3 regions of the Leisingera sp. genome follow, and region 1 is predicted to be linked to each of the others. Evidence: riboswitches for the same ligand, from Rfam matches in the RefSeq annotation. Region 1 holds a riboswitch; each other region holds the start of a gene.
The links. Region 1 has a riboswitch for cobalamin ahead of AC4HIX_RS17825 (DUF4198 domain-containing protein). Riboswitches for the same ligand answer to the same signal wherever they lie in the genome.
Positions count from the first base shown of each region.

Region 2: it holds a riboswitch for cobalamin, as region 1 does, so the genes downstream of both, AC4HIX_RS12755 (DUF1636 family protein) here and AC4HIX_RS17825 (DUF4198 domain-containing protein) in region 1, are expected to answer to the same signal.
Region 3: it holds a riboswitch for cobalamin, as region 1 does, so the genes downstream of both, AC4HIX_RS09375 (aromatic ring-hydroxylating oxygenase subunit alpha) here and AC4HIX_RS17825 (DUF4198 domain-containing protein) in region 1, are expected to answer to the same signal.

Region 1 is NZ_CEYXRG010000023.1:40,969-45,311, reverse strand. It holds gene AC4HIX_RS17845 (energy-coupling factor ABC transporter ATP-binding protein) at 1-515, opposite strand, end outside; gene cbiQ (cobalt ECF transporter T component CbiQ) at 502-1,290, opposite strand; gene AC4HIX_RS17835 (cobalt ABC transporter permease) at 1,287-1,871, opposite strand; gene cbiM (cobalt transporter CbiM) at 1,868-2,485, opposite strand; gene AC4HIX_RS17825 (DUF4198 domain-containing protein) at 2,496-3,281, opposite strand; cobalamin riboswitch at 3,425-3,639, opposite strand; tRNA gene AC4HIX_RS17820 (tRNA-Arg) at 4,209-4,285, opposite strand.
Region 2 is NZ_CEYXRG010000012.1:118,366-122,708, forward strand. It holds gene cobN (cobaltochelatase subunit CobN) at 1-1,319, opposite strand, end outside; gene cobW (cobalamin biosynthesis protein CobW) at 1,503-2,537, opposite strand; gene AC4HIX_RS12755 (DUF1636 family protein) at 2,540-2,950, opposite strand; cobalamin riboswitch at 3,047-3,264, opposite strand; gene cobO (cob(I)yrinic acid a,c-diamide adenosyltransferase) at 3,316-3,951, shown strand; gene glpD (glycerol-3-phosphate dehydrogenase) at 4,057-4,343, opposite strand, start outside.
Region 3 is NZ_CEYXRG010000008.1:26,550-30,892, reverse strand. It holds gene AC4HIX_RS09395 (DUF6638 family protein) at 1-846, shown strand, start outside; gene AC4HIX_RS09390 (hypothetical protein) at 849-1,115, shown strand; gene AC4HIX_RS09385 (DUF1523 family protein) at 1,127-1,771, shown strand; gene AC4HIX_RS09380 (alcohol dehydrogenase family protein) at 1,826-2,932, opposite strand; cobalamin riboswitch at 3,252-3,452, shown strand; gene AC4HIX_RS09375 (aromatic ring-hydroxylating oxygenase subunit alpha) at 3,559-4,343, shown strand, end outside.

The sequences.
Region 1 (4,343 bases):
TCCGGGTCCAGCGCGTTGGTCGGCTCATCAAGGATGAGAACGTCCGGCTCCATCGCCAGCACCGTGGCCAGTGTCACCAGCCGCTTCTCACCACCCGAAAGTTTGTGCGTGACCCGCTCGCGCAGATGCATCAGCCCCAGACGGTTCAGCACGCTGTCGACGATGGCCAGCGCCTCCTGTTTAGTTTTTCCCAGGTTGAGCGGGCCAAAGGCCACATCCTCGGCCACAGTCGGGCAAAAAAGCTGGTCGTCAGCGTCCTGGAAGACAAAGCCGACGCGGCGGCGCATTTCGTGGAAATCCGCTTCCTCAGCGCAGGTTTTGCCAAAGGCTTTGACCGTACCTCTGGTGGGGGTCAGCAGCCCCATGATAACTTTCAGGAGTGTCGACTTCCCGGCGCCGTTTGGCCCGACAATCGACAGACGTTCACCCGCGTTAAGCTGCATCGACGCGTCTTCCAGAACCGGATCAAGTCCGGGGTAGGAGAAGTGAATGTTATTCAAGTCAAGAAGCTGCATAGATGGCCTCAACCCAAATCAAGGCGGCAAGGGCGGCGGTAACGGCCGCGGCAAAAAACAGGTCGGCCCTGCTAAAGCGGAAGTCTTCCAGCAGGATAATGCGGCCGGAGAACCCCCGGCATTTCATCGCAGCCAGAATGCGTTCCGACCGTTCGATAGCACGCACCAGCATCATGCCGACCAGATAGCCATAGCTGCGGTAGGTGTGCCAATTGGTCCCGGGACGGAACCCGCGCAGCTTCATCGAGGTGCGCAGGCGCTGGTATTCCTCGCGCAGGACGTCGATGTAGCGGATTGTGAACATCATCAGATGCACCAGCCGTTCAGGGGTTTTGAGCGCAAACAGCGCGTGTCCCATCGTCACAGGTTCCATGGACCCAACCAGCGTCATGACCGCAAGAATGACTGCATTTGCGGTGAGGGCTATTTCCACCGCACGCCACAGTCCCTCCCAACTCGCCTCTAGGCCCCAAATGGAAAAGACAGGAGTTCCCGGGACAGTAAAGGGCAGCAGTACCAGCATGAAGACGATGAAACTGTCCATCATCGCCATTCTTTTCAGTGTTTTCCGGGGCGGCAAACCGGAAAACGCCAAGAGTGACATTGACAAGCCCAGCGCAACCGACAGCACCCAGAGATTGCTGAGAGAGACAACGACAACGGCATAAGCCGCGCTCATCACGATGCGCATCCGAGGATCAAGCGTGGTGACCTTGGCGCGGAAAACGCCGATGCCGCTGAGCGGTTTTTCAGCGCCGGTCAGAACATAGGTCATGAGCTGCCGCCAATCTTGCGCTGCGCGGCGATGTAGAAGCCCAGCCCGAACAAGCCAAAGATATAGCCGATGCCGCCAAGGATAGACTGAAAGTCCGACTTGTTCTTGAACGCGGTCAGTTCCTGCCGGAGCGGGCGCAGTTCGTTGCGAATCATGGCGGCCAGCTCAGCGCGGGCCTCACCGGACAGGCCGGCAGCCGCGGCGGACGAGGGGGCTTCAGTTGTGCCGCCGGCCGCAGGCATTAGCCTGCGCGGGTTTTGACCCAGGATCTGCGCGACCTCTGCCGCATCCATGATCACTTCCGCAACGTGGCCAGCGCCAAGGTCGCCGCGAAACACATGCGTTACCGGCTCCGACGGTGTGAACAGGAAAAAGCCGTCGGAGTCCGTATTGGTTTCACCCAGCTTGCTCCCAGCTTCGTCAAAGACTTCGATCAGCAAGTCCGGAGCCATTGCGCCATTGGAAAAGCCAACCTCGCCCTCGATATCCGAGCCGGAGGGGAATACCGCAGAGATCACATTGTGGGCCAATGCCGGCAGCGGTGCGAGAAGAGCAAGAATCAGAACACAGGACCGGATCACGTCAGGCTGCCTTTCGTGTCAAAGAACAGCTCAGGTTTAACCCGCCGGGCCAGGAAGATTGCGGCGCCTGACAGAAGCGCTTCGATAACCATCACAGGTATATGCGAGAAGAAGACAAGCTTGGCGGCTAGAATGAACTCATCGCCGGACAGCATTAGCGAGAAGGCTACGGCCAATGTCGTTGCCGCTATCGCAGCTCCGCCTCCGATACCGCCCCAGATCGCGCCGTGCAGCGGCGAGCCGCGAGCCACCAGCGGGCGGAAAGCCAGCCCCACCAGAACAGCGGGCAAGGCGATATTCACGGCATTCACACCCAGCACCGTCAGCCCGCCAAAGCCAAAGAACACCGCTTGCAACAACAACCCGACAAACAGTGCCGGAAACGCGGCCCATCCCAGAACCAGCCCGGCCAGCCCGTTCAGGATCAGGTGAACCGAACTGGGCCCGATCGGGACATGGATCAGCGAAGCCACAAAGAAACTGGCCGAAAGAACCCCTGCCGCCGGAATGCGCTCCAGCGGCAGGCTGCGCAGACCCATAGCGATACCGCCGGCTGCAGCAACAGCGCCGCCAATCACTACCGGGTTTGACAGAGCGCCGTCTACGATATGCATCGGTCTGCTTTCACTTCAGCTCTTCAGCGTGGATCCACAGCACAGCATCCTGGCTGAGTTCCTTGCCGTTGTGCTCGGTTGCCAGGCCGGACCCCAGAGCGGCAAAACCCCAGTAGCCTGCTTTCGGGATGCCGAAGGAAAACACGCCGTTCTGGTCCGCGATAGCAACGATCGCTCCGCCCGGCATCTCACCCACGGTGGGATCGGTGGCCGAAAACGCTTTGAGGTCAGGCTCGGCCGCCATGAACTCGATCTCGATTTCAGCACCGGGGACTGGCGCGCCGCCCGCCAGAACCTGACCGGAAAAGGTGGATCCGACGATCACATTGTAGGGTTTGTTCAACGGCAGAATCTCGGTGGCCAGCCCGACCGGCTTATCCCAGTCGGTCGGCAAAGTGTTTCGGTTCAGCACGACTTTTGAGATCTGTTGAATATAGATATCTTCGCTTTCCTCGTAGTAGGGTGAAGGCACGGTCACCACGACATAGTCGCCGGAGCGTTTCACCGGGACGGACGCCTTGTAGGCCGAAGCTTCGTTCTCAGCGCCCTTGAAAGTGGCGGGCTCAAGGCGATCCGAAAGGTCGGTCTTTTCGCCTTTGTGGATCATGAAGAATTCTTCCGGCGCGCCCATGTCCATAGCGTATCCGTTTGACATGGGATGCCAGAAAACCAGGCCCATCGGCACGTCACCGGGCTTCTCGATCAGCGCTCTTTCGGTGTAATTCAGCTGGAAATGCGCCGACGCGGCGGCAGGCAGGGAAACGGCCAGTGCTGCGGCCAGATAGTTCAGTTTCATTTCGTCCTCATTCGACGATGCAGGCGCACCTGCAATCAGGAATGAACAACGGGGAGTATTGGCACGGAGTCGCCGGAACGGCCGTCGCGCCAGACGCTCACCCCGGCGTCCGGTGGAAAAGGGCAGAAACTCCGCAAGCGGGGCCTCGGTCCTTGTGTCCGGCAGGTCTCCTGACTCGCGGGTCCTGGTTCGGCTGGCCTTCCCGGGGATGATCCCAGTGGCGTCTTCAGCGTCACTCACCGCTCACAGTTGCGGGGGCAGTCACGGATTTGGTCCCTTTTGGGTACGCCGCACCGTGTTCCCTATTTCTTCCGCTGCGCATTGAAACACTTGCGGAACCGGTCACACTGGTTGAATGGCAAAACCGAATTTCTGAGTCAAGCGTCTTGCCTTCTGCTCAGTCACGGGATTGACACTGCAGATGACTGTTACCGGACTGCAACGGCCAGTCGGCAGGCCTGCGTGATGCGCGCAAACGGTGGCCGGTTTCCAACGGTATTCCTTTCGTGTGACCCGGTTTCACGGTTTAAGACCGCCACCGGAATGACGATTGCCCGAGCCCGGCAGAGATAGTCCAAAGCACCGTACGTTCTGCCGGTATTGGGTTTTCCTTGCCCCTTGTTCGATCAGGATTTGGGGCTCTTCTGACCTGCAGAAGGCTTCCCGTTCAGAATCTCGCCTCGCAACCCGGCGTTAAAACCCTCGCGGCCCCGTTCCCCAGAGTGATACCAGTTCGCTTCAAGCGGCAACAACTGCGCTCCCCCCCCTGTTTTGCCCTCTCTGCGACACGAGGTCTTCCGAAAGTAAAATCAGGGAACGCTTGGCCACTGGCGGAACAGGAGGCGCGAGCGGGAATGTTGGAGACACGCAAAAGGAAAGGTTCTGTCGCAAATGGCAAAACTTTATGTCGCGCGACAAGGGAGGAAGTGGCGGACCGAGGAGGATTCGAACCCCCGACCCCTTGATTCGTAGTCAAGTACTCTATCCAGCTGAGCTATCGGTCCACTGCGGCGGGGTTTACTGATAGCATCGCAGAGTCGCAACCCTAAAAGACGGCTGTTT
Region 2 (4,343 bases), on a different contig from region 1:
GCCTGGCGGTAGTCCTCCAGCGGGACGCTGAGGGCCTCTTCCATCAGCCGCAGGCCGGTGTTTTCCAGAGCGTCGACCGCGTAGCCCTGGGCGGCCAGCTCACGCAGGATTTCGTCGCAGGAGGCCAGCGCGTCGAGGCCGACGGCATGGGCGAGGTTGTGGTCTCTCCCGGGGTAGGTGGAGAGGATCAGGGCGAGGCGTTTGTTTGCATTCGGCAGTTTGGCGAGGCGCAGCCAGCCCTCCACGCGGTCAACGGCGGCCTTGATCCGGTCTGCGTCGGCGCGGTGGGCGAAGCGGGAGTACTGCAGGTCCGGGTCTTTCTTGCCCGGCGATTTGAAGCTGACGACACCTGCGAAAATGCGGCCGTCCACCTCCGGCAGCACCACATGCATGGCGAGGTCGGCGGGCGACAGACCGCGGTCGGCCTCGGCCCAGTCTTTTTTGCGGGCGGTGGAGAGGGCGACCTGGAACACCGGGCAGCCGGTGGCGGAGAGCGGCGAGGCGCTGCCATCAGTGCCTTGAGCGGAAAAGGCGGTGGCGTTGATGATGGCAGCCGGGTTCAGCCCGGGCAGCTTGTCGCGCAGCCAATCGGCGGCGGTGGGGGCCTTGAGGCTGGCGGCAAAGGCGCCATAAGCGGCGTAGCCGCGGGCGCGCAGCTCTTCGATCAGCGCATCCACCGGGGCGGTGTCGGCGGCGGTGAGGTAGGAGCGGTAGAAGCTCACCAGCACCAGCGGTTTGTCCTGCGGCGGCAGGTCGGCCAGCACGCCCTTGGCCGGGTCATAGAAGCCATGCTCGGGGGTGGTTTTGAGGCCGATCACGGGTCCTGCGTAGAGGCCTGCCGCCAGCGACAGCTGGGCCAGCGCGGCCTGAGCCGCGACCGCACCGCCGGCGTCGCATAGGGACTGCAGGCGGCGCAGGGTGGAGACGGGAAGGGTGGACAGCTCGTCGAGCCGCGCATCCTCGCGGCCGTCGGCAGGCAGGATTGCCAGCGCAATGCCCTTGCGGCGGGCGAGGTCCTGCAGCGTGGCGAGGCCGTAGGACCAGTAGCTTTCGCCGCCGATCAGACGGACCAGGACGCCCTTGGCGCCCTCCAGCGTCTGTTCCGCGTAGACGTCGACCGACAGCGGGTGCTTGAGCGCCACCAGGTTGGCGAGGCGCAAGCTGGGCAGTTTGCCGTCCGCGCGGTGCCAGCCCGCCGCGAAGGCGCCGAGATCGCTGTCGGAGAAGGACAGCACCACAAGGTCCGCAGGCGTCTGCCCGAGGTCCTGCGGGGTATCGGTCTCGTCAAGGCCGTGGCTTTCGCGGAAGACGACGTGCATGGGTCAGGCCTTTGTATTCTGGCAAGCAATGGGCGCTCTGAGGGCTGCGCCCGAGCCTGGGAGGGTGCGAATGCGCCCTCCCATTTTGCCGGAGGCAAACCCTTGGTTTGACGGGAGGATCGGGCGCAGCCCGGCCTGCGGCCGGGCAATGTCATTTGAAATGAAGCGCCAGACCGGCATTGCTTACGCTCCCAGCTCGGCGCGGATGGCCTGTTCGTCGATGTCGTCGTGCTCGGCAATGACCACCAGGGCGGTCTTGCGCGGCTGCGCGCCCCAGGGCTGATCGTATTGGGCACGCAGGCGCTCGCCCACGGCCTGAACCAGCATCCGCATCGGTTTCCCCTCCACCGCGACATAGCCTTTGACGCGCAGGATGTTGCGCTCGCGGGCGAGTTTCACGATGGCATTCTGCAGCGCTTCCGGGTCGGAGACTTCGCCCATTTCGACAACGATGCTTTCAAAATCGTCATGCTCGTGGTCGTGATGGCCGTCGTGATGGCTGGGGCGGGCTTCCAGGTCGTCCTCGGCAGCGGCGCCCAGGCCCAGGATGATGCGCGGGTCGATGACGCCCTCGCTCATCGGCAGGATCGGCAGCTTGCGGGGCGCCTCGGCCTCGATCACCGCGCGGGCCTTCTCGACGCCTGCGTCGCCGGCCAGGTCAGCCTTGGACAAGAGAACGATGTCGGCGCAGGAGATCTGATCTTCGAACACCTCGGACAGCGGGGTTTCGTGGTCGATGCTGTCATCGGCCTCGCGCTGGGCCTGAACCGCGTCCAGGTCGGGGGCGAACTGGCCCTTGGCGACGGCCTCGGCATCGGCCAGCGCAATCACGCCGTCAACGGTGATGCGGGAGCGGATCGCGGGCCAGTCGAAAGCCTTCAGGAGCGGTTTCGGCAGGGCCAGGCCGGAGGTTTCGATCACGATGTGATCCGGCTTTTCCGGCAGGTCCATCAGCTGTTCGATGGTGGGAATGAAGTCATCCGCGACGGTGCAGCAGATGCAGCCGTTGGCCAGCTCCATGATGTTTTCCGCCGGGCAGTTCTCATCGGCGCAGGACTTCAGGATGTCGCCGTCCACGCCGGCAGTGCCGAACTCGTTCACCACCACGGCCAGGCGCTTGCCCTGCGGGTTCTGCATCAGGTGGCGGATCAGGGTGGTTTTCCCCGCGCCCAGGAAGCCGGTGATGACGGTGACGGGGATCTTGTTGAGGTCGCTCATGATTACTCCTCGGAGAAGAACTTGGCCGGCGGGATGCGGGCAACGGATTGCTTGCGGAAGGTCTGCGGGCGTTCGCGCCAGGGCACGACGCCGTCGGCGGTGGCGGCGTAAGCCGCGGCGCCTTCCAGGATTTCGGGGACGTGCTGGTCCGGGTCGAGGTCGCCGTAGACATAGGTCCAGCGCTCTGTGCCGCCGACCAGCGCCACGGCGCAGCCGCGTTTGCAGGAGGACAGGCATTCAACGCCGCGCAGTCGGACGCCTTCGGGCATTCCGGCCTCTTCCAATGCGGCGTGCAGGATAGCGCCGGGGCGGGCGGCCTCCGGGTCGGCGCCCTCGCGGCGGCATGTGAGGCAAACGGTCAGCGTGACCGGTCCGGGGGTGCTGGCGGTCTTGCCCGCCATATCGTCAGCCATCGGCGCGTCTCCTGTCGCGGCAGGCGTGGGGATGGCCGAAAGGGGGGCGGCGGCGTGCCAGCCCCTCAACCGGTCGCGGAACACCCCGCCCGCCCGTTGTTCTCTCTCTCGCTGGCAGGTCTCCCGGCTTGCGGATGCCAAGGCGCTTTGCCTTGCCGGCCATCCTGCCTTCCCGGGGTCTCTCCCAGTGGCATGGCGGCCTCATCCGGTCACGGTCGCGGGGGCGGCTGTGCTTCGGCAATCCAAAGATATTTGGCGGCCTTCACATTCCCTCTTCGCCTGCTTTCGCAGGAACCAGCGAAACCCCCTTGCGCTATCGCGCCCTTCTTTGTCAAGACATGGGGTCAAACAGCTGGAGAGCCCCCATGAGCGAAAAGTCTGAAACCGGCATCTCAGAAGAAGAAGCCGCCCGTCATGCGTCGAAAATGGCCAAGAAGAAGGCCGCGCGCGACCGGATGATGAAGACCAAGGACGGCGAGAAGGGCCTGATCATCGTTCACACCGGGCCGGGCAAGGGAAAATCCTCGTCGGGGTTCGGCATGATCATGCGCTGCATCGCCCACAAGATGCCCTGCGCCGTGGTGCAGTTCATCAAGGGCGCCTGGCAGACCGGAGAGCGGACGCTGATCGAGGAGAACTTCAGCGATCTCTGCCAGTTCTATGCAATGGGCGAGGGCTTTACCTGGGAGACACAGGACAAGGCCCGCGACATCGCCGCCGCGCAGAAGGGCTGGGAGAAGGCCAAGGAGATGATCCTGGATGAGCGCAACACCATGGTGCTGCTCGACGAGATCAACATCGCGCTGCGCTATGAGTATCTGGACCTGGAGGAGGTGCTGGAGTTCCTGGTGGAGCACAAGCCGCCGATGACGCATGTGGTGCTGACCGGGCGCAACGCCAAGGAAGAGCTGATCGAGATCGCCGATCTGGTGACCGAGATGGGCCAGATCAAGCACCCGTTCCGCGCCGGGGTGAAGGCGCAGAAGGGCGTCGAGTTTTAAGACGCTTTCTGAATGTCCCGCCCGGCCGATAGGCCGGGCCGCGCCAACCCGCCCCCACGGGGCGGCGCGACTGCACCTCCCCTCGGGTTGGCCCGTCCCTCAGTTCTATGCCGCGAGCTGTGCGGCCTTGCCTTGGATGTAGGTATCCACCGCTGCGCGCTGGGTTTCATCCAGCCGCAGGCCGAGCTTGGTGCGCCGCCACAGGTAATCGTCGCCCGCGCGCACCCATTCGCGGGCAATCGCCCAGTCGAGCTCCCGCGCGGTGATGGTGGCGCCAAAGTCCTGGCCCAGATCGCCGGCGGATTTCGCGTCACCCAGCACCTCCCAGGCCTCGGTGCCATAGGCGCGGATCATCCGGCCCGCCCAGTAGGGTGTCAGGAACGGATAGTCCG
Region 3 (4,343 bases), on a different contig from region 1:
GACGATGCGCTGATCGGGGAGATGATTGCGACGGCTGAGAGGACCGGCGATGTGACCCGCAATCCGGTGCATCTGGAGCATGAGGTCTTTGAGCAGTCGAACTTCTGGACCGCGCATTTCGGCGGGCTGTATGTGTTTCAGGGGGTGGAGCACCCGGCGGTGATTGCCAGCGGGGCGAAGCCCGAGGGGGTGCCGCTGCGCCATGTGTATAGCTTAAGCGAGCGCAATGCGATTGCCCGGTTCCTGGAGCTGAACGGCCTGGCGGAGCCGGTGATCCGGGCGCGCGGCGTCGATGGCGCGGCGATCCTGCGGCAGAAGATGGGGTTCCTTGCCGTGTCGGTGCTGACGGAGAAGGGGCGGGACCTGTCGGGCTTGTCGCGGTCTGATCTGAGGCGGATGGCGGCGCGCCATGCGGATGAGCTGCCGGCGGAGTTCGAGGGGCTGGCGGCGCTGGTGCGCTGGGCCGAGGGGGGCGGTAAATGGCCGCGGATTTCCTCGGGCCATCCGGCCTATTTCTATTCCCTGCGGGCGTCGGATACGCCGGACCGCGATCTGGTCAACATGCTGCTGGCGGAGCTGTGCCCGCATGACTTCCGGCAGCTGTTCATCTGCCACAAGGAGGAATTCTACCGCCAGTACCGCGGCTGGCCGGAAACGAAAAAGGCCTATGCGGCGGAATTCCTGGCGCGGGAGTATGCGGTGGACAAGGCCGGCGCGCGGGAGGCGCTGTTCGGGCATGAGCCGGATATGGAGGGGCGGATGCCGAAGCTGCCGCGCAGCCGGAGCGAGAACGTGGTGGAGCGGGTAGGCCCCTGGGGTGCGGTGAACCGGGTGAGGGGGCGATAGAGATGTTCGGCTTTATCCGCCTGGTCCTGATCCTTTTGGTGGGGCTGACCGTGGTCTATGGCGCGGTGTCGCTCTATTCGCGGGAGGTGCGGCGGGCGAAGCTGAAACGGCGCTGGAAAGACAAGGGGTTGACCGGCGACCGCGCGGCCTTCATCCAGCGGGGGCTGAGGCAGTATGACCGCTCGTTCCGGCGCAAGCTGATCCTCCTGGTCTATATCGTTCCACTGGGAGCCATCGCGCTTCTGGTCTATGTCATTAACTTCATGTGAGGAGCTGCCCCGTGCGTTTCATCAAATGGGCCTTTCTGATCACCTTCTGGGTGCTGTTCGGCGCCTTCCTGCATTACACGCTGCCGCAGTACGACGTGGTGCGCATCGTCAACACGTACGAGGAGCGGCAGGAGCTGAACGACTGGACCCGCATCTTCTGGTCCAAACCCGACGACCAGTCGGCGCAGCTGATCAACCGGGATGTGCAGTTTATCCAAGGGGTGCGCCCCAGCGGCCGGGCCATCGTCTATCGCAACGAAGACACCGGCTGGAGCTGGCCGCCCTATTTCAAGTTCGACACCGCCAACCTGTACACTGACGCCAATGACAGTATCTCGACCAGGGCCAACCCGGAGTGGGTGGCGGTGATGCATTACGGCTGGCGCAACGAGTTCCTGTCGATCTTCCCCAACGCGGTGTCGATCAAGCCGGTGGCGGGGCCGGAGGACAAGCCAACCAATTGGTTCAGCATCATCTTCCTGGTGCTGCTGGCCGCGGTCATGTGGGCCATCTATGTGCGCTGGCGCCGGTTTCGGCGGGCGCGGATCGACCCGATGCTCGAAAGCGCCGAGGACAGTCTTTATGCCGCGGGCGATGCGATTTCAGAGCGGCAGGGCCGGTTCCGCCGCTGGCTGGACAGCTGGAAATCGAAGTGAGGAGAGGCCGCCCCCCAGGCGGCCTTTTCATTGGTCTTGAAGGCCTGTCGGCCGTCAGGCCTGCGGCGGCACCAGAACGAAGTTGCCGAAATGGGTTTTCTCCAGGAACTCCTGCTGTGCCCTGGCGATGTCCTTGAGCGGGAAGACCTTGGCGAGCAGCGGCCGGATCTCGCCGCGCTCGATGTATGAGATCAGGTTCGGAAACACCGGCTCGTCCCAGGCGGTGCAGCCGATCAGGGTGACGTCCTTCAAATACATGTCCCGCATGTCCAGATCGACAACCGGCCCGGCGATGGCGCCGCTGGACACAAGGCGGCCGCCGCGTTTCAGCAGCTTGATCATCTGCGGGAAGCCGGCCCCCGCGACGTTGTCGACGACCACGTCCACGCTTTCCCCGCCCAGCTCCGCCAGCAGATTGCTGCCGCGGTCCAGAACGATATCCGCACCTAGCTCCCGCAGCTGATCCATCTTGCCCTGGCTGGTGATTGCCGCCACCCGGGCGCCGCGGCGTTTGGCCAGCTGCACTGTGGCGGAGCCGACACCGCCGGAGGCACCGGTCACAAGCACCAGTTCGCCTGCGCGGACGTCTGCGCGGTGCAGCATGTTCTCGGACGTGCCGTAGGCGCATGGGATCGTTGCCAGCTCTTCGTCCGACCAGGCGCAGTCCACGGGGAACACCTCGGAGGCGGGGACTTTGACGTACTGGGCAAAGGCGCCGTCGAAGTCCGAGGCCATCCAGACGTTGTCCATCACACCGTAGCCATTGGGGCGCATGCAGGGCCGCACCAGAACCCGCTTGCCGGTCAGGGTCTGGCTGGCGCCTGGGCCGGCGGCGACAACCTCGCCGCAGCAATCGGTGCCCTGGATCAGGGGGAAGGGGGTTGCCTTGTTCCAGCCGCCGTCGGCCTTTTGCTCGGCATGGGTCTCCTGATGGCCGGCGGCCGCGGCGGTGTCCGTTGTCACGCTGGAGGAATACCACCCGAGCCGGGTGTTGATTTCGGTGTTGTTTACCCCGGCTGCGAGGACCCGCAGCAAAAGCTCCCCCTCTGCGGGCTCCGGGATCGGCACGGCTTTGTATTCAAGCTTGTCATAGCCGCCGTTTCCGGTGGTCACGACGGCCATCATGGTTTTAACGCTGCTGTCTGTTTTGGGTCCGGGCATGGGCGGCCTTTTCTGATCACGCGGGGTTGGTGAAAGGTCTTGGAATTTGGCGCAATTATTGCCCGCAGGGCGGGGGCGGCGGCAAGGGCGGAATCCGGCGGCGCAGCCCGGCCTGCCTGCTGGCCACCGCCCCGCGAATCGGTCCTTGTGTCTGGGTCGAGGGGAAATACACCAAAGATCAGCGCCTTGCCGCAAACAGGCTGGCGGATGCCGGTTTGAGATTCTGGACATCCCTGTCCCGCCGGCCCCCCCAAACATGCATGTCTTTTTCCGGTTTCGGCGGGTCGGATTTGTCTCCGCTTGCGGGCCGGGATTAGGGCAATTTCCGCCTCAGCAAGGTGCCGCCTTTCGGGGCAGAGAATTGGGAAGCTGGTGAAACTCCGGCACTGCCCCCGCAACGGTGACCCCGGGCAAGGCATGGCAAAAAACCACTGAAGCCAATGGCTTCGGGAAGGTGCCAGGCCCCGCCGCCGAATGGCCCCGGGACAGTCCGGAAACCAGCCTTGCCAAAAAACGTCAACCGCGGGCGGCGGCGGGGCGGTTGCGGGCGCGTGGCCTGCAATCTCTCTCTCCATGCCCGCAGCCAAGCCAACCTGCCGCGGGGATGCGGCAAAGGAGAGAAGCAGATGCTTCAGGACAGCGAGATTCTGGCCAAACTGGTGGCCCGTCAGAAAAACTATTCCCTGGAACAGGCGTTCTATACCGATCCGGGCGTTCTGGATCTGGACATGCGGCAGATCTTCTATCGCGAGTGGCTGTTTGCCATTCCCGCCTGCGAGATCCCGAAGGCGGGCAATTTCGTGACCCATCAGGTCGGCGCCTACAACGTCATCATCGTGCGCGGCACCGATGGCCAGGTGCGCGCCTTCCACAATGCCTGCCGCCACCGCGGCTCGGTCGTCTGCAAGGCGAAGAAAGGCAATTCGCCCAAACTGGTCTGCCCCTACCACCAGTGGACCTATGAGCTGGACGGCTCGCTGTTGTGGGCGCGCGACATGGGGCCGGATTTCGATGCCTCCAAGCACGGGCTGAAGCCGGTGCACTGCCGCGATCTGGCGGGTTTGATTTACATCTGCCTGGCGGATGAAGCGCCGGATTTCGATGCTTTTGCTGAGGTGGCGCGTCCCTATCTGGAGCCGCATGACCTGGCCAATGCCAAGGTCGCCTATGAAAGCTCGATCATCGAGAAGGGCAACTGGAAGCTGGTCTGGGAGAACAACCGCGAGTGCTATCACTGCGGCGGCAACCACCCGTCGCTGTGCCGGACCTTCCCGGAGGATCCGTCGGTGACCGGTATTGAAGGCGGCGAGAACCCGCCGCACCTGCAGAAGCATTTCGACCGGATCGAGGCGGCGGGCGTGCCGTCGCAGTTCCAGATCGACGCGCGCGGCCAGTACCGCGTGGCGCGGAT